4 regions of the Bradyrhizobium sp. BRP20 genome follow, and region 3 is predicted to be linked to each of the others. Evidence: predicted binding sites of a transcription regulator. Region 3 holds the regulator's gene; each other region holds the start of a gene.

Region 1 (7,485 bases), on a different contig from region 3:
TTGTACCCCGGCCGGAGGCCTGACCTGCTCAGCTTTCCGCCTTGCCTAACCCCCGTCACCTCCGGCATATTCCGCGCCCGGAGGCGGCGCCCCGGTGGGCTGCAAGTCCTCCGGACAGCCGAAGCAACAAGCACAGCCACGCGCCGCGCGGGCAGGGGGAAAACTGTTTGGCCGATGAGTTCATTCTCGAAACGGAAGGCTTGACCAAGGAGTTCGCGGGCTTCTTCGCCGTCCGCGACGTTGCGCTCAAGGTTCGCCGTGGGAGCATTCATGCGTTGATCGGCCCGAACGGGGCCGGCAAGACGACCTGCTTCAATCTCCTGACCAAGTTCCTCAAGCCGTCGGCCGGGAAAATCCTGTACAAGGGGCAGGACATCACCGCGATGGCGCCGGCGGATGTGGCCCGCCTGGGGCTGGTCCGTTCGTTCCAGATTTCGGCGGTGTTTCCCCATCTCACCGCGCTCGAGAACGTCCGTGTCGCGCTGCAGCGCCAGCATGGCTCCTCGTTCGATTTCTGGCGCTCCAAGTCGGTGCTCAACCGCTTCAACGATCGGGCGCGCGAGCTTTTGAACGACGTCGGCCTCAGCGAGTTCGCCAACACGCCCGCGGTCGAGATGCCCTATGGGCGCAAGCGCGCGCTCGAGATCGCGACCACGCTGGCGCTCGACCCGGAGATGATGCTGCTCGACGAGCCGATGGCCGGCATGGGCCATGAGGACATCGACAAGATCGCGGCGCTGATCAAGCGCATCTCCGCGAAATACACCATCCTGATGGTCGAGCATAACTTGAGTGTCGTGGCCAACCTCTCCGACATCATCACCGTGCTGACGCGCGGGCAGGTGCTCGCGCAGGGCCATTACTCCGAGCTCACCAAGGACGAGCGCGTCAAGGAAGCTTACCTGGGAGCCGGTCATGCCTGACACTGCGATCGCCGAGGCTCCGGCCAGGGCTGCGACCGGCGGGAACATCCTGCAAGTCCGCAACCTGGAAGCCTGGTACGGCGAGTCTCACATCCTGCACGGGATCAACTTCGACGTGAACGCGGGCGAGGTCGTCACCCTGCTCGGGCGCAACGGCGCCGGCAAGACGACAACGCTGAAGTCGATCATGGGCATCATCGGCAAGCGCACCGGCTCGGTGAAGTTCAACAACCAGGAGATCATCCGCGCGACCTCCGACAAGATCGCGCGCATGGGCGTCGCCTTCTGCCCGGAAGAGCGGGGCATATTCTCCAGCCTCGATGTCCGCGAGAATTTGATGCTGCCGCCGGTGATCCGCGAAGGCGGATTGTCGCTCGAGCAGATCTTCGAGCTGTTCCCGAATCTGAAGGAGCGGCTGAACAGCCAGGGCACCAAGCTGTCGGGCGGCGAGCAGCAGATGCTCGCGATCGCGCGCATCCTGCGCACCGGCGCGAGCTTCCTGATGCTGGACGAGCCCACCGAGGGCCTTGCCCCCGTCATCATCCAGCAGATCGGCCACACCATCGCGCGGCTCAAGAAGGAGGGCTTCACCATCCTCCTGGTCGAGCAGAATTTCCGCTTCGCCTCCACCGTCGCCGACCGCTACTACGTGGTCGAGCACGGCAAGATCATTGACGGGTTTTCCAATTCGGAGCTTGCCGCCAACATGGACAAGCTCCACACCTATCTCGGCGTGTAGCCGAGCAGGCGGGACGATCGAGAGTAACTATCAAAGGAATATTGGGAGGCAGATTATGAAGCACGGCATTTCGGCAATGTTGCTCGCGACGGCCCTGGCGCTCGGCGCGGCAGGCGGCGCAGTCGCACAGGACAAGAACGTCAAGATCGGCGTGCTGACCGACAATTCGGGACTCTATGCCGACCTCGGCGGCGCCGGCTCGACCGTCGCAGCCCAGATGGCGATTGAGGATTCCGGGCTCGCTGCCAAGGGCTGGAAGCTCGACCTGATCTCTGCCGACCACCAGAACAAGCCCGATATCGGCTCCACGATTGCACGGCAATGGATCGACGTCGAGAAGGTCGACATCTTCATGGATGTCCTGAACTCCGGCGTTGCGCTGGCGGTGAACAACATCGTCAAAGAGAAGAATTCGATCCTGATCAACACCGGTGCTGCGACGTCGGATCTCACCAACGCGCAATGCTCGCCGAACACGGTCCACTGGGTCTATGATACCTATATGCTCGCCAACAGCACCGGGCAGGCGCTGGTGAAGGCGGGCGGCGACACCTGGTACTTTCTGACCGCGGACTACGCCTTTGGACATGCCCTCGAGCGCGACACCGCCGCGGTCGTGGTGAAGTCGGGCGGCAAGGTGATCGGCAACGTCAAGCATCCCCTGAACACTGCCGACTTCTCCTCGTTCCTGCTGCAGGCGCAGGCCTCCAAAGCCAAGATCATCGGCATGGCCAATGCCGGCGGCGACACCACCAACACCATCAAGCAGGCGGCGGAGTTCGGCATCGTCTCGGGCGGCCAGAGGCTTGCGGGCCTGCTGCTCTTCATCACCGACGTGCACTCGCTCGGTCTGAAGGTGGCGCAGGGCCTGAACTTCACCGAGACCTTCTACTGGGACCTGAATGACGGCACGCGCGCCTTCTCCAAACGCTTTTCCGAGCGCATGAAGAACAAGGCAATGCCCTCGATGGTGCAGGCCGGCGTCTACTCGGGCCTGCTGCACTATTTCAAGACCCTGGAGGCGATGGGCGGCAACCCGCATGACGGGGCCAAGGTCGTCGCCAAGATGAAGGAGATGCCGACGGATGATGCGCTGTTCGGCAAGGGCTCGATCCGCGCCGACGGTCGCAAGCTGCATCCGGCCTATCTTTTCGAGGTCAAGAAGCCCGAGGAATCCAAGGCGCCCTGGGACTATTATAAGCTGATCGGCACGACCGCCGGCGACCAGGCCTTCCGGCCGCTGTCGGAAAGCGCCTGTCCGCTGGTGAAGAAGTAACGGTGAACGATGCAGGCCGGCGCGCAGCCGCGCCGGCCTGTTGTTGAGGAATAGAAGGGACCGGGTGCGGGATCGATGCAGGCTCTCTACGCTCAGCTACTGGTGGGATTGATCAACGGCTCGTTCTACGCGCTGCTCAGTCTCGGGCTTGCCGTCATCTTCGGCATGCTCAACATCATCAATTTCGCCCACGGCGCGCTCTACATGATGGGCGCCTTCGTCGCCTATTTCCTGTTGAACCTCGGTGGCATCAATTATTGGTGGGCGCTGCTGCTGGCGCCGATCATCGTCGGCATCTTCGGCATGATCCTGGAACGGACCATGCTGCAATGGCTGACCGGGCTCGATCATCTCTACGGCCTGCTCCTGACCTTCGGCATCGCGCTGATCGTGCAGGGCGTGTTCCAGAACTATTTCGGCTCCTCGGGCCTGCCTTACGCCATTCCCGACCAGCTCAGGGGCGGCATGAATCTCGGCTTCATGTTCCTGCCGATCTACCGCGGCTGGGTCGTCGTGTTCTCGCTGGCGGTGTGCCTTGCGACCTGGTTTCTCATCGAGAAGACGCAGCTCGGCGCCTACCTGCGCGCCGCCACTGAAAATCCGACGCTGGTGCGTGCCTTCGGCATCAACGTGCCGCGCATGATCACGCTCACCTACGGTCTCGGCGTCGGCCTTGCCGCGCTGGCCGGCGTGCTCTCGGCGCCGATCAACCAGGTGCGGCCGCTGATGGGCGCCGATCTCATCATCGTGGTGTTCGCGGTGGTGGTGATCGGCGGCATGGGTTCGATCATGGGCTCCATCATCACCGGCTTCGCGCTCGGCGTGATCGAGGGCCTGACCAAATATTTCTACCCCGAGGCGTCCAACACCGTCGTGTTCGTGCTGATGGTGCTGGTGCTGCTGGTGAAGCCGACGGGATTGACGGGAAGGGCGGCCTAAAGATGACAACCCTGACGGACGACACGCTTCCTGTGACCCCGCGCGCGATGCGCGACGAGATGATTGTATTCGCAGTGATGGCGCTGCTGCTCGCAGCGGTGCCGTTCACGGGCGTCTACCCGTTCTTCGTGATGCAGGCGCTGTGCTTTGCGCTGCTCGCCTGCGCCTTCAACCTGCTGGTCGGCTATGGCGGCTTGCTGTCGTTCGGCCACGCGATGTTTCTGGGGACGGCCGGCTATTGCAGCGCGCATGCGTTGAAGGTCTGGGCGCTGCCGCCGGAGCTCGGCATTCTCGTCGGCGTCGCCGCGGCATTCGTGCTGTCGATCGTCACCGGCTACATCTCGATCCGCCGCCAGGGCATCTATTTCTCGATGATCACGCTGGCGCTGTCGCAGCTCCTGTACTTCATCTATCTCCAGGCCCCGTTCACCCATGGTGAGGACGGCATCCAGGGCATCCCACAGGGGCGCATGTTCGGCCTGCTCGATCTGTCCAAGCCGACGGTGCTGTACTATGTGGTGCTGGTCGGCTTCCTCGCCGGCTTCCTCCTGATCTTCCGCATCATCAACTCGCCGTTCGGCGAGGTGCTGAAGTCGATCCGCGAGAACGAGCAGCGCGCGATCTCGCTCGGCTACCGTACTGACCAATACAAGTTCCTGGCCTTCGTGCTGTCGGGGACGCTCGCCGGCCTTGCCGGTGCGCTGAAGGTGTTCGTGGCGCAGAACGCTTCGCTCACCGACGTGCACTGGACGATGTCGGGCGAGGTCGTGCTGATGACGCTGGTCGGCGGGCTCGGCGCCGTTTTCGGTCCCGTGGTCGGCGCCTTCGTGATCATCGCCATGCAGCAATATCTGGCCGGCTTCGGCCAGTGGGTGACGGTGATCCAAGGCGCGATCTTCGTGGTCTGCGTGCTCACCTTCCGCCGCGGCGTCGTCGGCGAAATCGCGCATTACTTCCGACGTTCGCTCTAAGTAACTGATGTTGCATCAGTTTCATTGATGCATGAAAGCGGTGGATGACCCGGCTCCGCGGGCGTGAGGCGACACGCGCGCGGATCGAAAATGGTCTATGACAGTTTTATGACAGCCCTCACGGGCCTGACCATTTCCAACCGGTAGCCTACCCCCATGATGCGATGGTTTCGTGCGTTCCTGCCCAGGGAAGAGCGGTTCTTCGACCTGTTCGACCGCCATGCCCAGACCGTGATCCAGGGCGCGGTCGCGCTCCAGGGCATGCTTAACGGGGGCGAGGAGACGCCGGTCTATTGCCAGCGCGTCAACCAGTTCGAGAACGACGCCGACAATATCACCCGCGAGGTGCTGACGGCGGTGCGCCGCACCTTCATCACCCCGTTCGACCGCGGCGACATCAAGAACCTGATCACGTCGCTGGATGATGCCATCGACCAGATGCAGCAGACGGCCAAGGCCGTGATGCTGTTCGAGGTGCGCAGCTTCGAGCCGCCGATGCGCGAGATCGGCGGACTCTTGATCGAATGCGCCAATCTGGTCGGCCGTGCGCTGCCGCTGATGCAGGAGATCGGCAAGAACGTCGCCATGCTGACCGCGATCACCGAGGAGCTCGGCAAGCTTGAGGGCCGTGTCGACGATCTCCACGACATCGGCCTGAAGGAGCTGTTCCTCAAGCATCGCGACGGCAATGCGATGGATTTCATCGTAGGGGTCGAGATCTACGACCATCTCGAGAAGGTGGCCGACCGTTTCGATGACGTCGCCAACGAGATCAACAGCATCGTCATCGAGCAAGTGTAGGGCAGGGCCGCCGTGGATGCTGCGTTGGCTTTTCCCGTCCTGGTCGGCTTGATCGCCGTCGCGCTGCTGTTCGATTTCCTGAACGGCCTGCACGACGCCGCCAATTCGATCGCGACCATCGTCTCGACCCGCGTGCTGCGGCCGCAATTCGCGGTGTTCTGGGCCGCCTTCTTCAATTTCATCGCGTTCCTGGTGTTCGGGCTGCACGTCGCCCAGACCATCGGCACCGGCATCATCGATCCCGCGGTCGTCGACGCCCAGGTGATCTTCGCAGCCCTCGTCGGCGCCATCGTCTGGAACCTCGTGACCTGGGCGCTCGGCATTCCATCGTCGTCGTCGCACGCGCTGATCGGCGGGCTCGTCGGCGGCGGCTTGGCCAAGGCCGGTATTTCGGCCGCGGTGTGGAGCGGCCTGTCCAAGACCGTGCTGGCGATCGTGCTGTCGCCGCTGGTTGGCTTCCTGCTCGCAATGGCGCTGGTTGCGATCGTGTCCTGGGCCTCGGTGCGCTCGACGCCGTTCGCGGTCGACCGCGCCTTCCGCATCCTGCAATTCGTCTCCGCTTCGCTCTATTCGCTCGGCCATGGCGGCAACGACGCGCAGAAGACCATGGGCATCATCGCGGTGTTGCTCTATTCGCAGGGCCATCTCGGCAGCGAGTTCTCGGTGCCGTTCTGGGTGGTGCTGTCGTGCCAGGCGGCGATGGCGCTGGGCACGCTGATGGGCGGATGGCGCATCGTCCGCACCATGGGCCTGCGCATCACGAAATTGACCCCGATGCAGGGCTTTTGCGCCGAGACGGGAGGCGCGGTGACCCTGTTCATGGCGACCTATCTCGGGGTTCCCGTCTCGACCACCCACACCATCACCGGCGCCATCGTCGGCGTCGGTGCCGCCCGCCGCGTCTCGGCCGTGCGCTGGAACGTCGCAAGCTCGATCGTCTATGCCTGGGTGATCACGATCCCGGCCTCAGGCATCGTGGCCGCGCTGACCTGGTGGGTGGTCCAGCTCGTCAAGTGACGAGCTTCAGTCCGATGATGCCGGCGACGATCAGGCCGATGCTGGCGAGGCGGAAGGCCGTCGCCGGCTCGCCGAACAGAACCATGCCGAGCGTCGCGGTGCCGACCGCGCCGATGCCGGTCCAGACCGCATAGGCGGTTCCGACGGGCAGGGATTTGAGCGCAAATCCGAGCAGGATGACGCTGCCGGCCATGGCCGCGAGCGTGACCGCGGACGGGACAAGCTTGCTAAAGCCCTCGGTGTATTTCAGGCCGATGGCCCAGGTGATCTCGAGGAGACCGGCGACGAACAGGATGCTCCAGGCCATGACGACCCTCCATTCAAGGCAGGGTCGTCCCCGCGGCTGGTGTGCTGATGGGCAGGGAGGTCGTCCTCCCAAAAGGGGGATATGGGGCTGGCCGGAAACCTTCGCAATCACCAAATGAGGCTTGATCAGGCCCGTTTTCCCTGCCACACGCTCCCGCCATGTCCGACATCGCCGCCACCACAGCCGAATCGCCGGCCCGTTCCCCGCTTGCCGCCGAGGTGGCGAGGCGGCGGACCTTTGCGATCATCTCCCATCCCGACGCCGGCAAGACCACGCTGACCGAAAAGCTGCTGCTGTTCGGCGGCGCCATCAACCTCGCCGGCCAGGTCAAGGCCAAAGGCGAGCGGCGCAACACGCGTTCGGACTGGATGAAGATCGAGCGCGAACGCGGCATCTCGGTGGTGACCTCGGTGATGACCTTCGAGTTCGAAGGCCTCGTCTTCAACCTCTTGGACACGCCGGGCCACGAGGACTTTTCGGAAGATACCTATCGCACGCTGACGGCGGTCGAT
Region 2 (7,485 bases), on a different contig from region 3:
CACACCGACGAGCTCGCGCTGTCCTTCCTCTACGGCCTCCTCACCGCGCTCGCCTTCGGCCTGTGGCCGCTCGCGCGCGTGCACGACGTGCCGGTGGCCGCGCTGTTCCGCGACACCATCAGCTCCGAATGGCACCGGCCACGCGCGAGCTATCTCGTGTTCATGGCCGTCGTGATCGCACTCCTCATCGCGGTCGTGATCGGCCTGTCGTTCGACAGGCGCATCGCCGCGGTGTTCGTGGCCTCCTCAGTGGTCGTGTTCGCCTTGCTGCGCGGCATCGCCGCCCTGCTGATGACGATCGCACGACGGCTGCCACGGACGCGGCTGCCGATGCTGCGGCTTGCGATCGCCAACATCCACCGGCCGGGCGCGCTGACGCCGTCCGTCGTGCTGTCGCTGGGGCTCGGGCTCGCCGTGCTCGTCACCATCACCCAGATCGACGGCAATCTGCGCCGGCAGTTCCTGGCGGCGCTCCCCGACCAGGCGCCATCGTTCTTCTTCATCGACATTCCGAGCGCGCAGGCCGAGCAGTTCGATGGCTATCTGCGCCAGATCGCCCCCGGCGCCAGGATCGAGGACGTGCCGATGCTGCGCGGACGCATCGTCGCCGCGCGCGGGGTGCGCGCCGAGGAGCTCAAGCCGACCACGGATTCCGAATGGGTGCTGCAGAGCGATCGCGGCCTGACCTACACCGCCGAGCTGCCGAAGGGCTCCAAGGTGGTCGAGGGCGAATGGTGGCGCGCCGATTATTCCGGCCCGCCGCTGGTCTCGTTGGAGAAGAAGATTGCCGACGGGCTCGGCCTCAAGCTCGGCGACGAGGTCGTGGTCAACGTGCTCGGCCGCGACATTCCGGCCAAGATCAGCAATCTGCGCACGATCGACTGGCAGGGTCTCGGCATCAATTTCGTCCTGGTGTTCTCGCCCAACGCCTTCAAGGGCGCGCCGCACACCCACATCGCGACGCTGACGGAAGCGGGCGGAAAGGCGGGCGACGGCAGGATCATCAAGGAGGTCGCCGACGCCTATCCGATGGTGACGAGCGTGCGCGTGCGCGAGGTGATGGAGACGGTCGGCTCTGTGGTGACCAATCTGGCCCTGGCGATCCGCGGCGCCAGCGCCGTGACGCTGATCTCGGCGATCCTGGTGCTGGGCGGGGCGCTCGCCGCCGGCCACCGCCACCGCGTCTATGATGCGGTAATCCTCAAGACCCTCGGCGCGACGCGGCTGCGGCTGCTCGGCGCCTATGCCCTCGAATACCTGCTGATCGGCCTTGCCACCGCGGTGTTCGGGGTGATCGCGGGCAGCATCGCGGCCTGGCTGATCGTGACGCGGCTGATGACGCTGAGCTTCGTCTGGCAGGCCGGCAGCGCCGCCGGCGTGGTCGCCGCCGCGCTGGTCGTGACCGTCGGGCTCGGGCTTGCCGGCACGCTGCTGGCATTGAACAAAAAGCCCGCGACGGTGTTGCGAAATTTGTGACAAAATGTAGCGGCTGATCGAGCTGCCCGGAATCGGCCCGGTTTCCGCGATTAACCACGCTACCCCGTCAACTTCGCGTCAGGATTGACGCCGAGGGCGACATTCAGCCGCGCGTGGAAGGTTGCGGCGAATGTGTTAGTTTCCCACATATCGGATGGGTTCGGAGTCCCGATTGTGAGCCAAAATTAAATCGGCTGGCAGCGGTCTCCGAGATAGAATTTGACGAACCGGCGGCATGGCGACCCTCGTGCCGGACCGGACCAACCAACGGGAATTCGACCATGTCGGACCTAGACCGTAACTACGCTTCTCCTTTCGGCAGGGCCGCCGGGCGTGTTGACGCCGCGACGGTCGATGCCGGCCTGCGCGCCTATATGCTGCGCATCTACAACTACATGAGCATTGGCCTGGCCATCACCGGCCTTGCCGCGCTCGGCGTCTACATGGCCGCCGTGACCGACGTTCCGACGGCGGACGCCGTCCGCGTCGGCAAGGTGTTCCTGACACCGTTCGGCTACGCCATGTTCGTCAGCCCCCTGAAGTGGCTGTTCATCCTGGCGCCGCTCGCGATGGTGTTCGTGATCTCGGCGGGCATCAACCGTCTGGCACCCTCGACCGCCCAGATCCTGTTCTGGGTATTCGCGGCGCTGATGGGCATCTCGCTGTCGTCGATCTTCCTGGTGTTCACGCACACCTCGATCGTGCGGGTGTTCTTCATCACCGCGGCGACCTTCGGTGCGCTGAGCCTCTACGGCTACACCACCAAGCGTGACCTGACCGGCATGGGCTCGTTCCTGTTCATGGGCCTGATCGGCATCGTTCTCGCCAGCCTGGTGAACCTGTTCCTGGCCAGCTCGATGCTGCAGTTCATCGTGTCGGTGGTCGGCGTGCTGGTGTTCTCGGGCCTGACCGCCTGGGATACCCAGCGGCTGAAGAACGACTACATCTACGGCTATGCCTCGGCCGGCGGTGACGTCGCAGAGCGTTCGGCCATCACCGGCGCACTGTCGCTGTACCTGAACTTCATCAACCTGTTCACGCTGCTGCTGCAGCTCCTCGGCCAGCGCGAGTAAGCTCTGAGACGAGAGAACGGACACGAACCCCGGCCGAAAGGCCGGGGTTTTTGTTTTGAGGGTACGGCCTCTCCCCGTCATTGCGAGGAGCTCGCGACAAAATTGCGCAGCAATTTTGCGCCGATGCGACGACGCAATCCAGAGCCCCTCCGCAGATGCATTTCTGGATTGCTTCGCTGCGCTCGCAATGACGGGTGTGGAGGCAGCGCAGCCTCTTCCGGCCCCTCAGGGAACGCTCTATCCTCCCCCCATGTCCGCACCCGATATCAGGCCCACCACCGAGGCCGACCTCCCCGCCGTCACCGCCATCTACCAGCAGGCCGTCCGCGAGGGCACGGCGACGTTCGAGCTGGAACCGCCCGACCTCTCGGAAATGACGCGCCGCTATCGCGCGCTGATCGACGGCGGCTATCCCTATTTCGTCGCCATGCTGGACGGCCGCGTGGCCGGCTATGCCTATGCCGGCGCCTACCGGCCGCGGCCCGCCTATCGCTTCACGGTGGAGAACTCGATCTATCTCGATCCGTCCTTCCACCGCCGCGGCGTCGGCTCAATGCTGCTGGAACGGCTGATCGTCGAATGCGAAGCGCGCGGCTTTCGCCAGATGATCGCTGTCATCGGCGATTCCGCCAATGCCGGGTCGATCGGCGTGCACACAAGGTGCGGCTTCAAGATGATCGGCACGCATCCCAGTGTCGGGCTGAAATTCGGCCGCTGGCTGGACACCGTGATGATGCAGCGCGACCTCGGCGAGGGCGCAAGCACGGTGCCGGGGAAGTAGTTCATCCGTCATTCCGGGGCGATGCACAGCATCGAACCCGGAATCCATTGAACGGCAGGGGCGGTGGAGGGAGGGATGGATTCCGGGCTAGCGACTTCGTCGCGCCCCGGAATGACGATCGATGGTTCGTCTACACCACCGCCAGTTTGCGATCGATCACCAGCAGCACCCGCTCGAGCTCGTGGCCGCGGCGCAGGATCAGGCCGGTCGCCGAGATCACGCTGTACATGCCCTGCTTGCGCGCCAGGCGCGGGTCCTTCTCGATGCGATAGATCGGCACTTCCGAGGCGCGGCGATAGACCGAGAACACGGCGCGGTCCTTCAGGAAGTCGATGGCATAGTCGCGCCATTCGCCGTCGGCGACCATGCGGCCGTAGAGATTGAGAATCCGGTGCAGCTCGAGCCGGTTGAACGTCACCCGGTTCGGCTGCGCATGCGCCGCGGCAGGACGCGCCGCCGCGCGCTGCTCGCTCGGATCGGCATCCTCCGACGTCAGACTCATGGGAAGCGCCTCCTCATCGCACGGCTACCCGCGTCCGCCAAGATCGTCCCGGAACCGCGTTCGTGACAATTGCATGATTGCGCCAACCGTTCCGCATCGCAAGGGGCTCGACCCATCGAATCGGCGTCGCATCAGGACACACGCAAGGGTGGAACTCCGTCGCGGCAAACCGTCACGGGATCGTTAGCAGGAATCATAGTATCGCCGCTTTTCCGCCAACCGCCTGCCGCCCTGCACTGCGAAAAGGGTGACGTGCGTTGACCCGGTCCTTTCGGTTCCGGATTCCTCAGCCCCCAGCCCCCCGGGGTCGAACAGGATCGGGTCTGTACGCACGACAAGGAGGGCCAACGCAAGTTGGTCCTTTTTTGTTTGTGCCGAGATGTTTCCGGTCTGCCGTCATTCCGGGGCGCGCGAAGCGCGAGCCCGGAATCCATTTACCATCACACAAGCTGAGAAATGGATTCCGGGTTCGCGCCAAGAGGCGCGCCCCGGAATGACGAGCATCAATTGCTGAGACGTTCTGCCTGCTTCAATGCAGCGACGTGTAGGCCGCACCCAGCATCGGGCCCGGCCTCTCGCGGCTGCCGTCCTGGATGTAGACCACCGCGCCGTCGACGCCGTCGCGCGTGAGGTTCTCGATCGGCACCGTCCAGCTCTCCGGACGGCCGGTCCAGTCGCCGACCTTGAGCAGGCTACGTACCACATTGTGATAGGTGACCTGCTGTCCCTTGTTCTCGCCGCGGGTGATCGCGATCGGCACCGACTTCGCGATCGAGCAGATCCAGACCTCGCCCTTAGAGACCGTGGGCTCCTTGCTTGCGGCGACCGACACGTTGATCTGCTTGCCCGAGAGCGACACCGTGACCGGCACGCTCATCACGCCGGTGCCCTTGTCGGTCTTGCCGATCGCGTTCTCGATGCCGGCGCGATCGCTGCCGATGACATGGGTGGAGCCGTTGACCACGACCTGCGGCGTGTAGACCTCGCGGTCGCCGCGCATGCGCGAATAGGCACGCTGCCGTGCAGAGAAGCGCGAATCCGCCAGCGTGTCCTTCCAGCCGAGATAGTCCCAATAATCGATCGGCATGCTCAGCGCGATGACCGAGGGGTCCTTGGAGAGATCGCCGATGATCTGGTCGGCGGGCGGGCAGGAGGAGCAGCCCTGCGAGGTGAACAATTCGACGACGGCGCGGGGTTCAGCTTCGGCAGGACGAATGACGGCGATGATCGCACATATGCCGAGAGCTCCCGACCAGAGGGCGCCGGACCAACGTGGAATCAGATGGGAAGCCGTCATTGTCGTCATGTCGAACGCCGCACACCGTTGCTCTCAGGGGGAAATCTTATCGCCGGATGGTCACCGTAGTCTTACGGGGCGCGGTACATTCATCCATCCGGGCCACCGTCCAAAGGGAGGTTTTCCGCCGGGCGGGCCCATCTGAAGCGTACCGCAAACGCGCGAAGGCGGCCTTTGATAGGCCGCCTTCGTTAAGGCTTCTACTCACTTCGCAGTGAGCCATCATTCACAAATCCGCGTTTACGCCGCGAGCTTGCGCAGCACGTAGTGCAGGATGCCGCCGTTGCGGTAGTAGTCGAGCTCGTCCAGCGTATCGATGCGGCAGAGCAGCGAAACGCGCTGCAGCGAACCGTCGCCGGAGACGATCTCCGCGGTCAGCTTCTGGCGCGGCTTGAGGTCGCCGACGAGGCCGCGGATGGTCACCTTCTCGTCACCCTTCAGCCCAAGCGACTGCCAGGAGGTGCCTTCCTCGAAGGTCAGCGGCAGCACGCCCATGCCGACCAGATTGGAGCGGTGGATGCGCTCGAAGCTCTGGCAGATCACGGCGCGCACGCCGAGCAGGCGCGTGCCCTTGGCGGCCCAGTCGCGCGAGGAGCCATTGCCGTACTCGGCACCCGCGAACACCACCAGCGGCACCTTCTCTTCCTGGTACTTCATCGCGGCGTCGTAGATCGACATCTGCTCGCCGTCGGGCCAGTGCTTGGTCAGGCCGCCCTCGGGGATGTTTCCGTCCGCGCCCTTCAGCATGAAGTTCTTGATGCGGATGTTGGCGAAGGTGCCGCGCATCATCACTTCATGGTTGCCGCGACGCGTGCCGTACTGGTTGAAGTCGGCCGGACGCACCTGGTGCTCGCTGAGATATTTGCCGGCGGGCGAGGTGAGCTTGATCGAGCCGGCCGGCGAGATGTGGTCGGTGGTGATCTTGTCGCCGAACATGGCGAGAATGCGCGCCTCGACGATGTCGGTGACCGGCTCCGGCTCCTTCTTCATGCCTTCGAAGTAGGGCGGGTTCTGCACATAGGTCGAAGACATGTTCCAGCGATAGGTCTCACTCTCGACCGTCTTGATCTTGCGCCAGTTGGTGTCGCCCTTGAACACGTCGGCATACTTCTTCTTGAAGATCGACGCGGTCACGAACTTCTTCATGAAGGCGTTGATCTCCTTGGTCGTCGGCCAGATGTCCTTCAGGTACACCGGCTTGCCGTCCTTGCCCTCGCCGAGCGGCTCGGTGGCGAGGTTCTTGGTGACGCTGCCCGCGAGCGCGTAGGCGACCACCAGCGGCGGCGAGGCCAGGTAGTTCGCCTGCACATCCGGCGAAACGCGGCCTTCGAAGTTGCGGTTGCCGGAGAGCACGGCGGCCGCGACGACGCCGTTGTCGTTGATCGACTTCGAGATCTCCTCAGGCAGCGGACCGGAATTGCCGATGCAGGTGGTGCAGCCGAAGCCGACCAGGTTGAATCCGACTTTGTCGAGATCGGGCTGCAGACCGGAATTGGCGAGATATTCCGCGACCACCTGGCTGCCCGGCGCGAGCGAGGTCTTCACCCACGGCTTGGCCTTGAGGCCCTTCGCAGCCGCATTGCGCGCGAGCAGGCCGGCACCGATGAGCACGCTCGGGTTCGAGGTGTTGGTGCAGGAGGTGATCGCAGCGATCACGACGTCGCCATGGCCGATGTCGAAGTTCTTGCCGTCGACGGGGAAACGCTTGGCCGGCTCCTCGGCCTTCTTGTACTCGCTGGCAAGCGCGAGCGAGAAGCCGTCCGCGACGGTCGGCAGCGCGATGCGGCCTTCGGGACGCTTCGGGCCGGCCATCGACGGCACGACGTCGCCGAGGTCGAGGGTCAGCGTTTCCGTGAACACGGGGTCGGGCGACTTGGCCGTGCGGAACAGGCCCTGCGCCTTGGCATAGGCCTGCACCAGCGCGACGCGGGCCGAGGCACGGCCGGAGGTCTTGAGATAATCGAGCGCGGCGGCATCGACCGGGAAGAAGCCGCAGGTCGCGCCGTATTCGGGCGCCATGTTGGCGATCGTCGCCTTGTCGGCGACCGAGAGATGGTCAAGGCCGGGGCCGAAGAACTCGACGAACTTGCCGACCACGCCGAGCTTGCGCAGCATCTGCGTCACGGTGAGCACGAGGTCGGTCGCGGTGACGCCTTCCTTCAGCGCGCCCTTCAGCTTGAAGCCGACGACGTTGGGCAGCAGCATCGACAGCGGCTGGCCGAGCATGCAGGCTTCCGCCTCGATGCCGCCGACGCCCCAGCCGAGCACGGCAAGGCCGTTGACCATGGTGGTGTGCGAATCGGTGCCGACCAGCGAATCGGGATAGGCCACCTCGAAGGTGCCGGTCTTCTTACCG
Region 3 (7,485 bases):
TTGGCAGCCGAGATCGCGAGCGGATTGCCGCCGAAGGTGGAGCCGTGCGAGCCGGGCCCCATGCCGGCCGCCGCGTCCGCGGTCGCCAGCACCGCGCCGATCGGAAAGCCGCCGCCGAGCGCCTTGGCGAGCGACATCACATCCGGTGTGACGCCGGTGCGCTTGTAGGCAAAGAGCTCGCCGGTGCGGCCCATGCCGGTCTGCACCTCGTCGAAGGCGAGCAACAGGCCGCGCTCGTTACAGAGTTCGCGCAGCGCCCTCAGGAAGGCGTGAGGTGCAGAACGAACGCCACCCTCGCCCTGGATCGGCTCGATGAGAATGCCGGCGGTGTGCGGACCAATCGCCTTCTTCACGGCGTCGAGGTCGCCGTGCGGCACCTGATCGAAGCCGTCCATCGGCGGACCGAAGCCCTCGAGATATTTCGCAGAGCCGGTGGCGGCGAGCGTCGCCAGCGTGCGGCCATGGAAGGCACCCTCGAAGGTGATCATGCGGTAACGCTCCGGATGCCCCTTGGAGAAGTGATGGTGGCGCACCAGCTTGATCACGCCTTCCAGCGCCTCGGCGCCGGAATTGCAGAAGAACACGAAGTCCGCAAAGCTCTCATTGCAGAGGCGGCTTGCGAGCTTCTCGCCGTCAGGGCTCTGGAACAGGTTCGACATGTGCCAGAGCTTGGTCGCCTGCTCCTGCAACGCCTTGACCAGCGCGGGATGGACATGGCCGAGCGCATTCACCGCGACACCCGAGGTGAAATCGAGATAGCGATCGCCGTTGGTCGCGATCAGCCAGCAGCCTTCGCCGCGCTCGAAACCGAGGTCGGCCCTGGCGAAAACGGGGAGCAAATGCGGCGCTGCGCTGTTAGTCATGACGTCACTTGAATGTTGCGGACGGTGTGAGGCATGCATTGCGCGACGCACCATCGACCGGCCCCGGAAAACGAAACGTGCCGCCTTTTAAGGGCGGCACGTGGCACTATCTTATGCCTGGCAAGACGGGTGTCAATGCCGCCCGGAAAGCCTCGCGAAACGCTGATTCCGTAGTCTTGCGGTGCCGATTTTGCGGGTTTTTCACCACGGAACATGTGGAAGCGAGTCGGCGGACTCTTGCGCGGGAGTCACGCCATATTGTAGCGTTTGGACTGTCAGATACGACATCTCGTGCAGCAGTTCTGATCCCAGAAGTCCTCATGTACCGGCGTAAACGTTCGGGCGTCTTGAGCGCGCCCGGCGAGCCTTAAGGGATTCTGACGGCACGGGTTTTTCAAGGCTAAAGCATTCGCTGCGAAGGCCCCAGGATGGCAGGCGCGCAGCGAGGGAAAGGGTGCAATGACGGTTTTGACCTGGTCCGATGATCGCGTCGAGCAGCTGAAGAAGCTCTGGGAGGCCGGACTTTCGGCCAGCCAGATCGCGGCGGAGCTCGGCAATGTGACCCGCAATGCCGTGATCGGCAAGGTGCACCGGCTCGGCCTGTCCGGCCGCGCCAAGAGCCCTTCATCGGCAGCGCCGCGGCCGCGCAAGGCACGGCCCGCGCAGCATATGATGCGGGTGACCCGCCCCGTCGCGCGCGGCAACACCGCGTTGGCGCAGGCCTTCGAGGTCGAGTTGGAAGCCGAGCCGGTTACCTACGACAACGTTGTGCCGATGAGCCAGCGGCTGTCGCTGCTGGAATTGAACGAGGCGACCTGCCACTGGCCGGTCGGCGATCCCTCGAGCCCGGATTTCTTCTTCTGCGGCGGCAAGGCGCTCTCCGGCCTGCCCTACTGCGCCCAGCATTCGCGCGTGGCCTATCAGCCCGCAGCGGACCGCCGTCGCGCAGCACCGAAACCGGGCACGCGGTGAGCTTGCGGAATTCCCTGATCGCCAAGCTTTGATCGCCAAGCTTGATCGCCAAGACTGCAGCCGTCACACGATGACGGCTCCCAATCGCTCGGTGTCATCCCCGCGAATGCGGGATCCGTAACCGCGGGGCGCAATCGTTGCGCGAGATGGTCACTCCGAGTCTTCGCCAAACCACGTCCTGTGGCTAATCGCGAACAGCGCAAGCGCTCGCGCTGAGATCCCGGGCTGGCGCTGCGCGCGCCCCGGGATGACGGTCGAGATCGGCGCCGCAGTTCGCCAAACCAGCTGTCGCTGGCGCTTTATGTCTGCTCAGCCTTCGCGAAGCGATCGTCCAGCGCGTAGCCGGCGCCGCGGACGGTGCGGATCGGGTCCTGCTCGCGGCCGAGATTGAGCAGCTTGCGCAGGCGGCCGATATGCACGTCGACGGTGCGCTCGTCGATGTAGATGTCGCGGCCCCAGACGCTGTCGAGCAGCTGCTCGCGCGAGAACACGCGGCCGGGATGCTCCAGGAAGAACTCCAGCAGGCGATATTCGGTCGGACCGAGATCGATCGGCCGGCCCGAGCGCGCCACGCGGCGCTTGTCGCGGTCGAGCTCGATATCGCCATAGGCGAGCACGGTGGCGAGGCGCTCGGGGCTCGCGCGCCTGAGCAAGCCCTTCACGCGCGCAAGCAGCTCCGGCACCGAGAACGGCTTGACGATATAATCATCCGCGCCGGTCGCGAGCCCGCGCACCCGTTCGCTCTCCTCGCCGCGCGCGGTGAGCATGATGATCGGCAGCTGCTTGGTCTCGGGGCGGGTCCGAAGCCGCCGGCACAGCTCGATGCCTGACAGGCCCGGCAGCATCCAGTCGAGCACGATCAGATCGGGAATGTGCTCCTTGAGGCGGGTGTCGGCGTCATCGCCGCGCATCACCGTCTCGACGTCATAGCCGTCGCCTTCGAGGTTGTAGCGAAGAAGCTCGGTGAGAGCTTCCTCGTCCTCAACCACCATAATGCGTGCGCCCATGTGGTCGTAGCTCCTTAAGTCGTCAGGTGTTCGGCACCGTCGTGGCGAAGGTCGTCATGTCGCCCTTCGGCCGCTTGTCGGTGATCGCCTGGCCCTCGATCATGTAGAACACGGTCTCGGCGATGTTGGTGGCGTGGTCGCCGATCCGCTCGATGTTCTTGGCACAGAACATCAGGTGGATGCAGAACGAGATGTTGCGCGGATCCTCCATCATGTAGGTGAGGAGCTCGCGGAACAGCGAGGTGCAGATGGCGTCGACTTCTTCGTCGCCCTTCCACACCGCCATCGCCGCCGGCAGGTCGTGCGCGGCATAGGCGTCCAGCACCGACTTGACCTGCTGCTGCACGAGGTCGGTCATGTGCTCCAGGCCGCGGAACAGCTTGAGCGGATGGAAATCCGTCTCCAGCGCCGCGACGCGCTTGCCCATGTTCTTGGCGAGATCGCCGATGCGCTCGAGATCGGTCGCAACGCGCATCGCGCCGACGATCTCGCGCAGGTCGACGGCCATCGGCTGGCGGCGGGCGATGGTGAGCACGGCGCGCTCCTCGATGCGCTTCTGCAGCGCGTCGAGCTCGACGTCGGTGGCGACGACGCGCTGGCCGAGCGCGACGTCGCGGCGGATCAGCGCGTCGACGGAATCGACGATCATGCGCTCGGCGATGCCGCCCATCTCGGCGACCAGGCGGGTGAGCTCCTGAAGGTCGCTGTCGAAAGCCTTTACGGTATGTTCAGAACCCATGTTCCGTCTCCTCAGCCGAACCGGCCGGTGATGTAATCCTGCGTGCGCCGATCGCTCGGCGACGTGAAGATCTTGCTGGTGTCGTCGAACTCGATCAACTCGCCGAGATACATGAAGGCGGTCTTGTCGGAAACGCGCGCCGCCTGCTGCATGTTGTGGGTGACGATCGCGATCGTGTAGTTCTCGGACAATTCCTGGATCAGCTCCTCGACCTTGGCGGTCGAGATCGGGTCGAGCGCCGAGCAGGGCTCGTCAAACAGGATCACCTCGGGCCGCACCGCGACGGTGCGGGCGATGCAGAGGCGCTGCTGCTGGCCGCCGGAGAGCGACAGGCCGGAGGCATTGAGCTTGTCCTTGACCTCGTTCCACAGCGCGCCACCGCGCAGCGCCTTCTCGACGCGGTCGTCCATCTCGGACTTGGAGATCTTCTCATAGAGACGAATGCCGAAGGCGATGTTCTCGTAGATCGTCATCGGGAACGGCGTCGGCTTCTGGAACACCATGCCGACCCGGGCGCGGAGCAGGTTGAGGTCGAGCTTGGGGTCGAGGATGTTGGTATGGTCGAGCAACAGCTGACCGTCGGCGCGCTGGCCCGGATAGAGGTCGTACATCCGGTTGAAGATGCGCAGCAGGGTGGACTTGCCGCAGCCGGACGGGCCGATGAACGCCGTGACGCGGTTGGTGCCGAGCGCCAGGTTGATGTTCTTCAACGCGTGGTGGTCGCCGTAGTAGAAGTTGAGGTTGCGCGCCGTGACCTTGGCGGGCGCCTCGGGCAGGGGCTGCGAGCCGGGATGAACGGTCGGTGCGCTGACGGAAACAGACATTTCACTCATTTTGCAGTCCTCTCGGCGCCAAGGATGCGCGCGCCAATGTTAAGGGCAAGCACGGTCAGGGTGATCAACAGCGCGCCGCTCCAGGCGAGTTGCTTCCAATACTCGTAGGGGCTCTGCACGAAGTTGTTGATGGTGACAGGCAGGTTCGCCATCGTCTTGTTCAGGCCGAGGCTGAAGAACTGGTTCGATAGTGCCGTGAACAACAGCGGCGCGGTCTCGCCGGCGACTCGGGCGGTCGCCAGCAGCACGCCGGTGATGAGGCCGGAGCGCGCGGCACGATAGGCGATACGCTTGATCACCAGCGAGCGCGGCAGGCCGAGCGCGCTGGCAGCTTCGCGCAACGGATTCGGCACCAGCAGTAGCATGTCTTCGGTGGTGCGCACGACGACCGGGATCACGATGACGGCAAGCGCCAGCGCGCCCGCAATCGCCGAGAAGCCGCGCATCGGCACCACCACCGCGCCATAGATGAAGAGGCCGATGATGATCGAGGGTGCCGACAGGAGAATGTCGTTGATGAAGCGGATCACCGAGGTCAGCTTGTCGTTGCGGCCGTACTCGGCGAGATAGGTGCCGGCGAACAGGCCGAGCGGCGCGCCGATGCCGACGCCGATCACGGTCATGATCAACGAGCCGACGATGGCGTTGCGCAGGCCGCCCTCGGTCGATCCGGGCGGCGGCGTGTCAGCTGTGAAGACCTGGAGGTTGAGCCCGGCCAGGCCGTTGTAGAGCAGCGTGACCAGGATCAGCGCGAGCCAGGTGACGCCGAAGGCGGCGGCTGCGATGCAGAGGCCGCGAATGATGATGTCCCAGCGGCGGCGGCGCGAATAGATCGGGTTCATGGCTTCACTTCCCGGCCTTGGTTTCGAGGCGCAGCAGCATCAAACGGGCGGCAGCGAGCACGAAGAACGTCAGCACGAACAGCAGGAGGCCGAGCAGGATCAGGCCGGACTGGTGCAGGCCGTCGCTCTCGGCAAATTCGGAGGCGATCGCCGCCGAAATCGTCGTGCCCGGCGCGAAGATCGACGAGGAGATCCGGAACGAGTTGCCGATGATGAAGGTCACCGCCATGGTCTCGCCGAGCGCCCGGCCCAGCGCCAGCATGACGCCGCCGATGATGCCGACGCGGGTGTAGGGGATCACCACGCTGCGGACGACCTCCCAGGTGGTGCAGCCGACGCCGTAGGCGGCTTCCTTCAGCACCGGCGGCACCGTCTTGAACACGTCGACCGAAATCGAGGTGATGAAGGGCAGCACCATGATGGCGAGGATCAGCGCGGCGTTGAACAGGCTGAGATAGGACGGGGGCCCTGCGAAGATCGCACCCAGCACGGGGACGCCGTCGAACACCCTGATCATGAAAGGCTGGAAGGTGTTGGCCAGGAACGGGCCGAGCACGAAGAAGCCCCACATGCCGTAGATGATCGAGGGGATGCCGGCGAGCAGCTCAACCGCCATGCCGATCGGGCGCCGCAGCCATTGCGGGCAGAGCTCGGTGAGGAAGATCGCAATGCCGAGACCGACGGGAATGGCGATCAGCATCGCGATGAAGGAGGTGACGAGCGTGCCGTAGATCGGCCCGAGCGCGCCGAGCACCGGCGGATCGGCCGAGGGCGCCCAGCGCTGCGTCCACAGGAAGGAGATGCCGAACTCCTGGATCGCCGGGAAGGCGCCGACGATCAGCGAGATGATGATGCCGCCGAGGATCAGCAGCACCGAGATCGCGGACAACCGCGTGATCCAGTAGAAGGTGACGTCGCCGAGCTTGAACGCGCTCAAGGCCTTGGCGCGATCATATGGACCGGCAGCATCAATCACATTGCTCTCAACAGCCATCTCAGCCACGCCGATCCCCTATACCCGTTTTATGTACGCTTGTTGTTGGTGGCGCGCTCCGGATGCGGCAGGAGGCCGATCCGGAGCGGAGATCTTGCAGCGCCCCGGAACCGTGTCCGGGACACATATAGCGCCTTAGCTCTTGATCTCGGCAGCCCAGGTCTTCTCGATCTGCTGGACGACGCTGTCCGGCATCGGAATGTAGTCGAGCTCCTCGGCCATCTTGCCGCCGTTCTTGAAGGCCCAGCGGAAGAACTTGATCGCTTCCTGCGCGGCCGCCTTGTCGGTGGCGGACTTGTGCATCAGGATGAAGGTCGCCGCCGTGATCGGCCAGGACTTCTCGCCGGGCTGCTCGGTCAGGATGACGTAATAGCCGGGAGCCTTGGACCAATCGGCGTTGGAGGCGGCCGCCTGGAAGGCCTCGACGGTCGGCTGCACCGGCTTGCCGGCCTTGTTGACGAGACCGGTGTGGGTGAGCTTGTTCTGCTTGGCATAGGCGTATTCGACATAGCCGATCGAGTTCTTGGTCTGGCTGATGTTGCCCGACACACCCTCGTTGCCCTTGGCGCCGACGCCGACCGGCCACTCGACCGCGGTGCCCTCGCCGACCTTGCTCTTCCAGTCCGCGCTGGCCTTGGAGAGATAGTTGGTGAAGTTGAAGGTGGTGCCCGAGCCGTCCGAACGACGGACAACGGTGATGGCTTCTGACGGCAGCTTCGCGCTGGGATTGAGCTTCTTGATCGCGGCATCGTCCCACTTGGTGATCTTGCCGAGATAGATGTTGGCCAGGGTCTCGCCGTCGAACACCAGCTCGCCCGGCTTCACGCCCTCGATGTTAACGACGGGGACGATGGCACCCATCACCATCGGCCACTGGACGAGGCCGTCCTTCTCGAGCTGCTCGGCCTTGAGCGGCGCGTCGGTGGCGCCGAAGGTCACGGTCTTGGCCTGGATCTGCTTGATGCCGCCGCCCGAGCCGATCGACTGGTAGTTCAGACCGTTGCCGGTCTCCTTTTTGTAGGCGTCAGCCCACTTCGAATAGATCGGGAACGGGAACGTCGCGCCGGCACCGGTGATGTCGGCCGCAAAGGCTACCGTCGTCGATGCGGCGACCAAGCCGGCAGCGACCATGGTTTTGAGGAAATTCATGCTGGTCTCCATACAGGGGAGCGAAGCGCCATCCGCGCCCGATCGCGCTCCCCGCGCCGCCGCTTTAGGGGCGGTCGGCTGTGCTT
Region 4 (7,485 bases), on a different contig from region 3:
TGATGGCGTCAGCGAGAAGAACTCGCCGGTGCCGCCCGCGGCGAAGAGACCTGCGACGTCATAACCGCACAGCCAGTCCATGTTGGCGCGATAGGTCGCCTCGTCGAAGGAGTAGTCCGCCCTGAACGGCGTGACGGGGAAGGACAGGAGGCCCGATCCGATCTTCTGGGCCATTTCCTGCGGGGTCATCTTGCTCATGGGCGCTCCCTTCTCGTGTTGCGGAGGACGCAAGCAGAGGCCGCACGTCCATGCGCCGTGGTTTAGGAGACCGTTCGATGCGCGTCCAAGCCAAAGCCTATATCGACCGATGCGGATTGAGCATCAATCCTCCGCCACCTCCGCGGAGGACAATTCGCCGGCGATCTTGACGAGCGCCGACAGCAGCGGGTTCTCGTCCTCGCGCCGCCACACCATGAACAGCTCGACCGGAACGCGCGTGCGCAGCTTCAGCGGACGCAGGCGGACGTCGGAGATCTTCAGGCTCGCCGCCGCCGCCGGCACGATGGCGAGGCCGAGGCCGGCGCGCACCATCGCGAGGATCGAGTGGATCTGGCTGAGATGCTGGACGTAGCGCGGCAGCACGTCGGCGCGGGTGAACAGCGCCACCAGGAGATCGTGGAAGTAGCGGCTCTCATAGGGCGAGTACATCACGAAGGGCTGGTCGTCGAAATCCTTGATGGTGATGCCGTCGGCATTCGCCAGCGGATGCTTCTTCGGGATCGCCGCGAGCAGCGGCTCGGCGACGACGCGGCGGCTGGCAAGCTCGGGCCGTGCGATCGGCGGCCGCAGCAGGCCGGCATCGATCTGGCCAGAAGTCAGAGCCTCGAACTGATCGCCCGATACCATCTCCTTCAGAGAGAAATCGACCTCCGGCAGCTTGGCGCGGCAGGCGGCGATGAGTTCGGGCAGGAAGCCATAGGCCGCGGCCGCGGTGAAGCCGACCTTCAGCGAGCCGGTCTTGCCGAGCGCGATGCGGCGGGCCACCTGCGAAGCGCTTTCGGCAAGCTTGAGGATGCGTCGCGCCTCCGGCAGGAAGCTGCGCCCGGCCGGGGTGAGGCGCACCGAGCGGCTGGTGCGCTCCAAGAGCGGCGCGTCGATGATGTGCTCGAGCACCTGGATCTGCCGGGACAGCGGCGGCTGCGTCATGTTGAGCCGCACGGCGGCGCGGCCGAAGTGCAATTCCTCCGCCACCGTGACGAAACAGCGGAGCTGGTTGAGGTCGAACATCGATACATGCCTTAGATGAATAAGGCGTTTCCCCGGCACTTCTAGCATCGATCACCCCCAAAACAAAGACGGCGGCCTTGTGGGCCGCCGTTGAGTTGCCTGGTCAAGCTCCCATGGGAGCCCTCAGGAGGAACAGGCTGACGCGAGACCGCCTTACGTCCGCTGCGGACGCCACTACGCTCATCACGCGCCACTCTTAGGCCTCGGCCGTTTGCCCGACACGAGTCCTAGAGGTGCGCGCGGCGAAGTGTCCAAGTTCAAGGCAGTATCGATCGATGCTGTTTTTGGATCGATGGAACGGCGAAGTGGGGGATGATCGGTGTTGGGAAACCCTATCAAACCACCGCTGTCATTCCCCGCGAAGGCGGGGAATCCAGTACGCAGCGGCGTCTCGATTCAATCACTGCTGTCACGGAGTACTGGATCGCCCGGTCAAGCCTGGCGATGACGGTGAGTGTGTGGAGACAGCGCGCGCTATTGCTGCGCGCTGGGCAGCAGCTGCGGCAGCAGTCCGCGCGTCACGTTCGGCGGCACGGCGTCGAGTCCGAGCACGGCGCTCGCCGCCGGCAGCGCCGCGTCGGCCATCGCGGCATGGCCCTCGGCGCTCGGATGCACCGCGCCGCCATAGACGGCGGAGAGCACGCCCCAGGCCGCATCGTGGATGTCGGTCGGCTGGCTCGCCGCCGGCAGGCCCTGCGGATAGGTCATCGCGGCGAAATAGCTGTCATTGGCGTCGCGGATCCAGCGCGCGCGGGGCAGGTAGGCGCGGTACTCCGAGGCGCCGCGGCCGCACAGCATCGGCTGGCTCGCCGCGCTGACGATGTCGGGATCGAAGCTCTGGCCGTTCGCGGCAAAGCAGCTGCGGTCGAATTCGGGATCGTTGCCGGAACGGGCGCAGAAGCCGTGCTCGGCGAACGCGGCCTGGTGCGCATCGACGAAGGTCATGCGGTCGGCTTCGGGATCGCGGCACAGCGCACCGCGGGTGCAGGTGGCGAGCCCCTTCAGCTGCGGCAGGAATTCGCTGTCGACGAAGGCGGAGACGCGGGAAAGGCGCTGCGGATCGGCATTGAAGGACGGGTGGATGTCAAAGCCGGCCCGGCCGCCGCGGCAGGGCGCGCCGCCGTCGGCGAGCGCAGGATTGGCATAGGAGACATAGACCACGTGCGAGAGGTCGCCGCCGACCAGCGGCTTCAGCGCCTCGCGCAGCTTGACGAAATTCTGCGGCAGCTCGCGCTGGAGCGCATCGCGGGAATCGTCGACGCTCGCCAACACGCCGGAGCGGCGGAACAGCGCGCGCTCGGTCGCGGTTTCGACGATGACGTCGGCGACGAGACCGGAGAAATAGACGTCGTTGGCACCGACCGAGAGCAGCACGAGGTCGAGCGTGCGATCGGGCTGGCGCTTCTTCGCCGCAGTGACGGCTTCCCGCAGCTCGGCGACTTGCGCGTTCACGCTGGTGTTGCAGACGCCGGTCTTGCCGGGCGGGCATTCGCGGGCGCGCTGCGAGCCGAGCAGCCCGTCGCCGATGCTGGCGCCGGTGCAGGCGAGCGGCAGGAAGGTCACGGCGATGTGGGTGTAGCGCACCGCGAGCGCCAGCGCGGTGCGCGCCTGATAGCTGTAGAGCGATCGATGGCACGGCGCATTGAACCAGAGCGCGCTGTAGCGTTGCCAGTTGGCGAGCGTATCCGGCGCCTCGCAGGCGCGGCCGCCCTTGAAGCCGTGGCGGCTCGGCCGGTAGTACTGCGCACCGGCGGTGCCGAGATAGGAGCGGAAGCAGAATCCTTCGTCCGACAGCGCCAGCGGCCGGTCCGGATTGCCTTCGCCGGAGGCGATGCTGTCGCCGAGACCTGCGATGAAGATGTCGCGGACCTGAATCTCGGTCTGGACCCGCTGGGTCGGATCGGAGCCGGCCGAGACATCGACGGTCGCAACCGTCGGCTTGCCGTAGCGGACGCGCAAATTGATCGGCTCGGCGCAGTCGAAGGTCGAGCTCTGCGGCCCGTCGCCGTCATCGAACGACCAGGCGCAGGTGGCGCCGACCGGCACCGCGCCGGTCAGGCGCACCGTCACGGGATGGTCGATCGGCGTGATGTAGTTCTCTTTGACATTATCGCGGGTGCAGGGCTGGTTGACCCGGCCCTGCAGGTCGATGCAGAGCCGGTTGACCATGTTGCGGGCCCAGCCGCGGCCCTCGCTCTGGAGCTCCAGGGACTGTTCGGCGGCCAGAATGCTGCGGTTGCGCGCGTTCTCGACATGGAGCAGGAAGTCGCGCTCCTCGCGGAATAGCCGGAAGCGGTTACGCACCTCCCAGCTGATCTGCATGGTGCCGGCGTCCTGCGCGGCGGCGCGCTCGGGCAAAGCAAGGATGCCGGCAAGCAGCACGGCGCCGGCCGAGAGGGTGCGAAGGAATACGGAAATCATGGCCCGCGTCTTCAACGGCAAAGTTGAGGCGGAAATAAGAGAGGATTGTGCCGCGGCCTGCAACCCTTGCCCGACGATTGCGGAGGTGGCGTCGGCGGCTCAGCGCTTGCTGGCCCGCCGTAGCAGCCGTTCGCGCTCCATCGGCGTCACCTCCTTGGGCAGGTTGGCCTGCGCGCAGGCTTCCGCCAGCCGCCGCCGCTCCTGCCACGGCGCGACCACATTCGTCCAAAGCTCGCGCGTGCCCATGATGGAGATGGCAAGGCCGAACGGGATCACGAAATAGAGAATACGGAACACCAGCAGCGTGGCCAGAAGCTCCTCGCGGCCGAACTGGGGCAGCGCCACGAGCATGGCGGCATCGAACACGCCGATCGAGCCCGGCGCGTGGCTGGCAAAGCCGATCAGGGTCGCCAGGATGAACACGACCGCGAGCGACATGAAGTCGATCGGCGGGTTGGCCGGCATCAAGAGGTACATTGCCGTGGCGCAGAAGCCGAGATCAACGACGCCGATCAGGATCTGCACCAAGGTCAGCGGCGCCGAGGGCAGCACCACCTTCCAGCCCTTCTGGCCGAGCTCACGGCGCTTCTCGCCCATGCAGAGCCAGACCAGATACGCGCCGATCGATGCGAGACCGCCGAGGGCGATCAACCGGTTGAGCGAGGAGGGCAGCTGATCCATCGAGGAGGCCGCGTCCGGATGGATGGCCATGCCGATCGAGAGCACGAAGATGTTACCGAGCCAGAAGGTCAGGCCGGACAGGAAGCAGATCTTCGCGACGTCGATCGCGTTCAGTCCGTAGTCCGAATAGATCCGGAAACGGATCGCGCCGCCGGTGAAGACCGTGGCGCCGATGTTGTGCCCGATCGAATAGGACGTGAAGCTGGACAGCGCCGCGATGCGATAGGGCACGTGCTTCTTGCCGATCGTTCGCAGCGCAAAATAGTCGTAGAAGGTCAGCGTACAGAACGCGAAGAAGACGCAGATCGCCGCCAGCCCGATGTTGCCGCGGGGAATCTCCGTCAACGCGGTCAGGATGACCCCGGTATCGATGCCCTTGAGCGTCCGCACCAGCGTGGTGATCGCAAACCCGATGATGAAGATGCTCGCGGCGACGCCGAGCCGTCGCCAGCCGATCCATCTATTGAAGCCGCGTTTCAGCGCGGGCAGCAGTCCGTGCATTCATCCTCCCGGCGGGGGGCAAGACCGACCGGGCCAGACATTGGCCGGTCGGGTGCGATCACGGCCAAAAGGCAGGCATCGATCGCTAGGCATGATCCAGCTCATTTAAGGCAAAATCAGCGGCTTGTGCAGCCCTTGACAACAATAGGTTCTGCGTTCGGCGGGCAACTTTGTCATACGCGGTTCATATCGGCGGCGCGTTAAGCATATGAGTCGCGAAACCAGGCTCCATCCGCGCGCTCACCGTGCCGATACGATCTCAGATCCCGGCGCCGTCCGCATTGTTCCAACGCAGAGCCGTATCGGCGTTTTTGGAACGTCGATGCCGCGTGGTCGTTAGCCTCCATCAGCAATCGAACATGGCGGAATACGCGGCTTTTTCGTGCAAGCCGGCGCCTCCGTGTTCCCAAGACCCGAGAGGATCGGAACGATGGGACTGTTCACAAAAGACATCAAGACCATGAACGACCTGTTCGTACATCAGCTCCAGGACATCTATTACGCCGAGCAGCAGCTCACCAAGGCGCTGCCGAAGATGGCGACCAAGGCCACTGATCCGCAGCTGAAACAGGGCTTTTTGACGCACCTCGAGGAAACCAAGCAGCACGTTGCGCGGCTCGAGGAGGTCTTCAAGATGCACGGCGTCCCCGTGAAGGCGGTCGACTGCCCGGCCATCGACGGCATCATCGAGGAAGCCGACGAGACCGCCGGCGAAGTCGCCGACAAGGCGGTGCTCGACGCGGCCCTGATCAATGCGGCGCAGGCCGCGGAGCATTACGAGATCGTCCGCTACGGCAGCCTGATCGCCTGGGCCAAGCAGCTCGGCCGCAACGATTGTGCGGCGGTGCTCGCCAAGACGCTCGAGGAGGAGAAGGCGACCGACCAGAAGCTGACGACACTCGCCGAGAGCAAGGTGAATCTGCGCGCGGCGAGCTGAGTAGAGGAAACTACGAGCGCCGCGCGACGGTCCGCGCGGTGTGCTTGTTCGCTTCCCGCTGCCGTGGTGCTGCTTCGGTGCGCCGTCGCCAGGATCAGCAATGTGAGCGAACTCGCTCATCTTCCATTCACCACTTCCGGAGCAGGTTTGTAGCCGGTTACCGATCGTCCACCACTGTCGGCTCAAGTGCGGGTCGATAGGGGCCGGCAATGTATCAAGTTCTCTACTGTCTCACCGACGAGCATGACTGGCGACTGGTGGCCCTTGGGGGCGCGGTGTGCCTGCTCGCCAGCGCCGCGGCGATCAGCCTGTTTCAGCGCGCACGCGCGACGCACGGAGCCGGGCGCCTGGCCTGGATCGCCCTGGATGCGGCCGTGAGCGGATGCGGCATCTGGGCGACGCATTTCATCGCGATGCTGGCCTACGGCCCGGGAAGCGCCGGCGCCTACAACATCCCGGTGACAATTCTGTCGCTGATGCTTGCGATCTCCTTGACCTTCGTGGGCCTCAGCATCGCCGTGGCGTCCTCGCGCCCGGTGTGGATCGTCGTCGGCGGCGCCATCGTCGGCCTTGGTGTCGCGGCGATGCATTACACCGGCATGGCGGCGCTGGAGATGCCGGCACGGCTGGATTGGATCGGGAGCACGGTTGCCGCCTCGGTGCTGTTCGGAATCGTCTTCGCAGCGCTCGCGCTGTTCGTCGCCGCGCGAGGTGACGGCATTCGGCATGCGCTGAGCGCGACTGCTCTGTTGACGCTCGCGATCGTTGCCCATCATTTCACCGCGATGGGCGCGGTGCTGTTGACGCCGGACCCGACGATCGCGATCAGCGGGCTCTCGGTCCCGCCGGCCTCGCTGTCGTTCCTGACTGCCGGCGCCGCCGTCGCGATCATCGCGATTGCGCTCGTGGCCGCGCTGCTCGACCGCCGCGCCAAAGGCGAACTGGGCCGCCAGCAGATCGTGCTCGACAGCGCGCTGGAGAACATGTCGCAGGGGCTGTGCATGTTCGACGCGGAAGGCAAGATCATCCTGTTCAACGAGCGCTATGCCGCGATGCTCCGTCGAACCGACGTGCCGCTCGCCGGCCGCTTGCTGGTCGACGTGCTCAGGGAAGAGCAGGCCAAGGGCCAATGGCAGGGCGACGCCGATGAATTCTTCGCCCGCCTCGTCGCCGACGCGCGCGAGGGCCGCACCACGACCGACGTCGTCAACCGGTTCGGCCGCTCCATCCGGGTCGTCAACCAGCCGATGCAGGGCGGCGGCTGGGTCGCGACCTTCGAGGACATCACCGAATGGCTGGAGGCGCAGGCCAAGATCTCGCACATGGCGCGACATGACGCGCTGACCAGCCTGCCGAACCGCGTGCTGTTCCACGAACAGCTCGAGCAGGGGCTGCGCCAGACCAAGTCGGGCGACCAGCTCGCGGTGCTTTGCCTCGATCTCGATCACTTCAAGGACATCAACGACTCGCTCGGCCATCCCATCGGCGATGCGCTGCTCAAGGAGGTCGGCCGCAGGCTCGAGGCCACCGTCGGCGAACAGGACACCGTGGCGCGGCTCGGCGGCGACGAGTTCGCGGTGGTCCAGATCGGACGCTCCGAGGAGATCGCCGCGCGATCGCTTGCCGGACGCCTCGTCGAGGTGATCTCGGCGCCTTACCAGATCGACGACCATCAGATCGTGATCGGCGTCTCGATCGGCATCTCGCTGTCGCCGCAG

Evidence for each region. Region 3 encodes PhoB, which activates phosphate uptake and scavenging genes when phosphate is short. Its sites were predicted from a motif close to TGTCATNNANCTGTCAT; they were not measured.
Region 1: I6F33_RS06310 (DUF47 domain-containing protein) is a predicted target of PhoB. The motif match lies at 4,946-4,962, and genes of this name have one in related genera.
Region 2: I6F33_RS33585 (DUF2794 domain-containing protein) is a predicted target of PhoB. The motif match lies at 3,895-3,911, and genes of this name have one in related genera.
Region 4: I6F33_RS24270 (YbhN family protein) is a predicted target of PhoB. The motif match lies at 5,002-5,018, and genes of this name have one in related genera.

The regions. Positions count from the first base shown of each region.
Region 1 covers NZ_JADYVY010000002.1:353,744-361,228, forward strand. Annotated here, with positions in the region: gene I6F33_RS06285 (ABC transporter ATP-binding protein) at 168-923, shown strand; gene I6F33_RS06290 (ABC transporter ATP-binding protein) at 916-1,662, shown strand; gene I6F33_RS06295 (ABC transporter substrate-binding protein) at 1,718-2,938, shown strand; gene I6F33_RS06300 (branched-chain amino acid ABC transporter permease) at 3,014-3,877, shown strand; gene I6F33_RS06305 (branched-chain amino acid ABC transporter permease) at 3,880-4,848, shown strand; gene I6F33_RS06310 (DUF47 domain-containing protein) at 5,005-5,649, shown strand; gene I6F33_RS06315 (inorganic phosphate transporter) at 5,662-6,666, shown strand; gene sugE (quaternary ammonium compound efflux SMR transporter SugE) at 6,659-6,973, opposite strand; gene I6F33_RS06325 (peptide chain release factor 3) at 7,132-7,485, shown strand, end outside.
Region 2 covers NZ_JADYVY010000023.1:10,509-17,993, reverse strand. Annotated here, with positions in the region: gene I6F33_RS33600 (ABC transporter permease) at 1-1,476, shown strand, start outside; gene I6F33_RS33595 (Bax inhibitor-1/YccA family protein) at 1,758-2,549, shown strand; gene I6F33_RS33590 (GNAT family N-acetyltransferase) at 2,800-3,330, shown strand; gene I6F33_RS33585 (DUF2794 domain-containing protein) at 3,461-3,832, opposite strand; gene I6F33_RS33580 (thioredoxin family protein) at 4,362-5,138, opposite strand; gene acnA (aconitate hydratase AcnA) at 5,370-7,485, opposite strand, start outside.
Region 3 covers NZ_JADYVY010000001.1:105,389-112,873, reverse strand. Annotated here, with positions in the region: gene I6F33_RS00510 (aspartate aminotransferase family protein) at 1-863, opposite strand, end outside; gene I6F33_RS00505 (GcrA family cell cycle regulator) at 1,323-1,835, shown strand; gene phoB (phosphate regulon transcriptional regulator PhoB) at 2,135-2,842, opposite strand; gene phoU (phosphate signaling complex protein PhoU) at 2,865-3,581, opposite strand; gene pstB (phosphate ABC transporter ATP-binding protein PstB) at 3,593-4,414, opposite strand; gene pstA (phosphate ABC transporter permease PstA) at 4,411-5,256, opposite strand; gene pstC (phosphate ABC transporter permease subunit PstC) at 5,261-6,250, opposite strand; gene pstS (phosphate ABC transporter substrate-binding protein PstS) at 6,386-7,399, opposite strand.
Region 4 covers NZ_JADYVY010000011.1:20,766-28,250, reverse strand. Annotated here, with positions in the region: gene kdgD (5-dehydro-4-deoxyglucarate dehydratase) at 1-198, opposite strand, end outside; gene I6F33_RS24280 (LysR substrate-binding domain-containing protein) at 322-1,227, opposite strand; gene I6F33_RS24275 (hypothetical protein) at 1,702-3,648, opposite strand; gene I6F33_RS24270 (YbhN family protein) at 3,748-4,830, opposite strand; gene I6F33_RS24265 (ferritin-like domain-containing protein) at 5,261-5,767, shown strand; gene I6F33_RS24260 (EAL domain-containing protein) at 5,977-7,485, shown strand, end outside.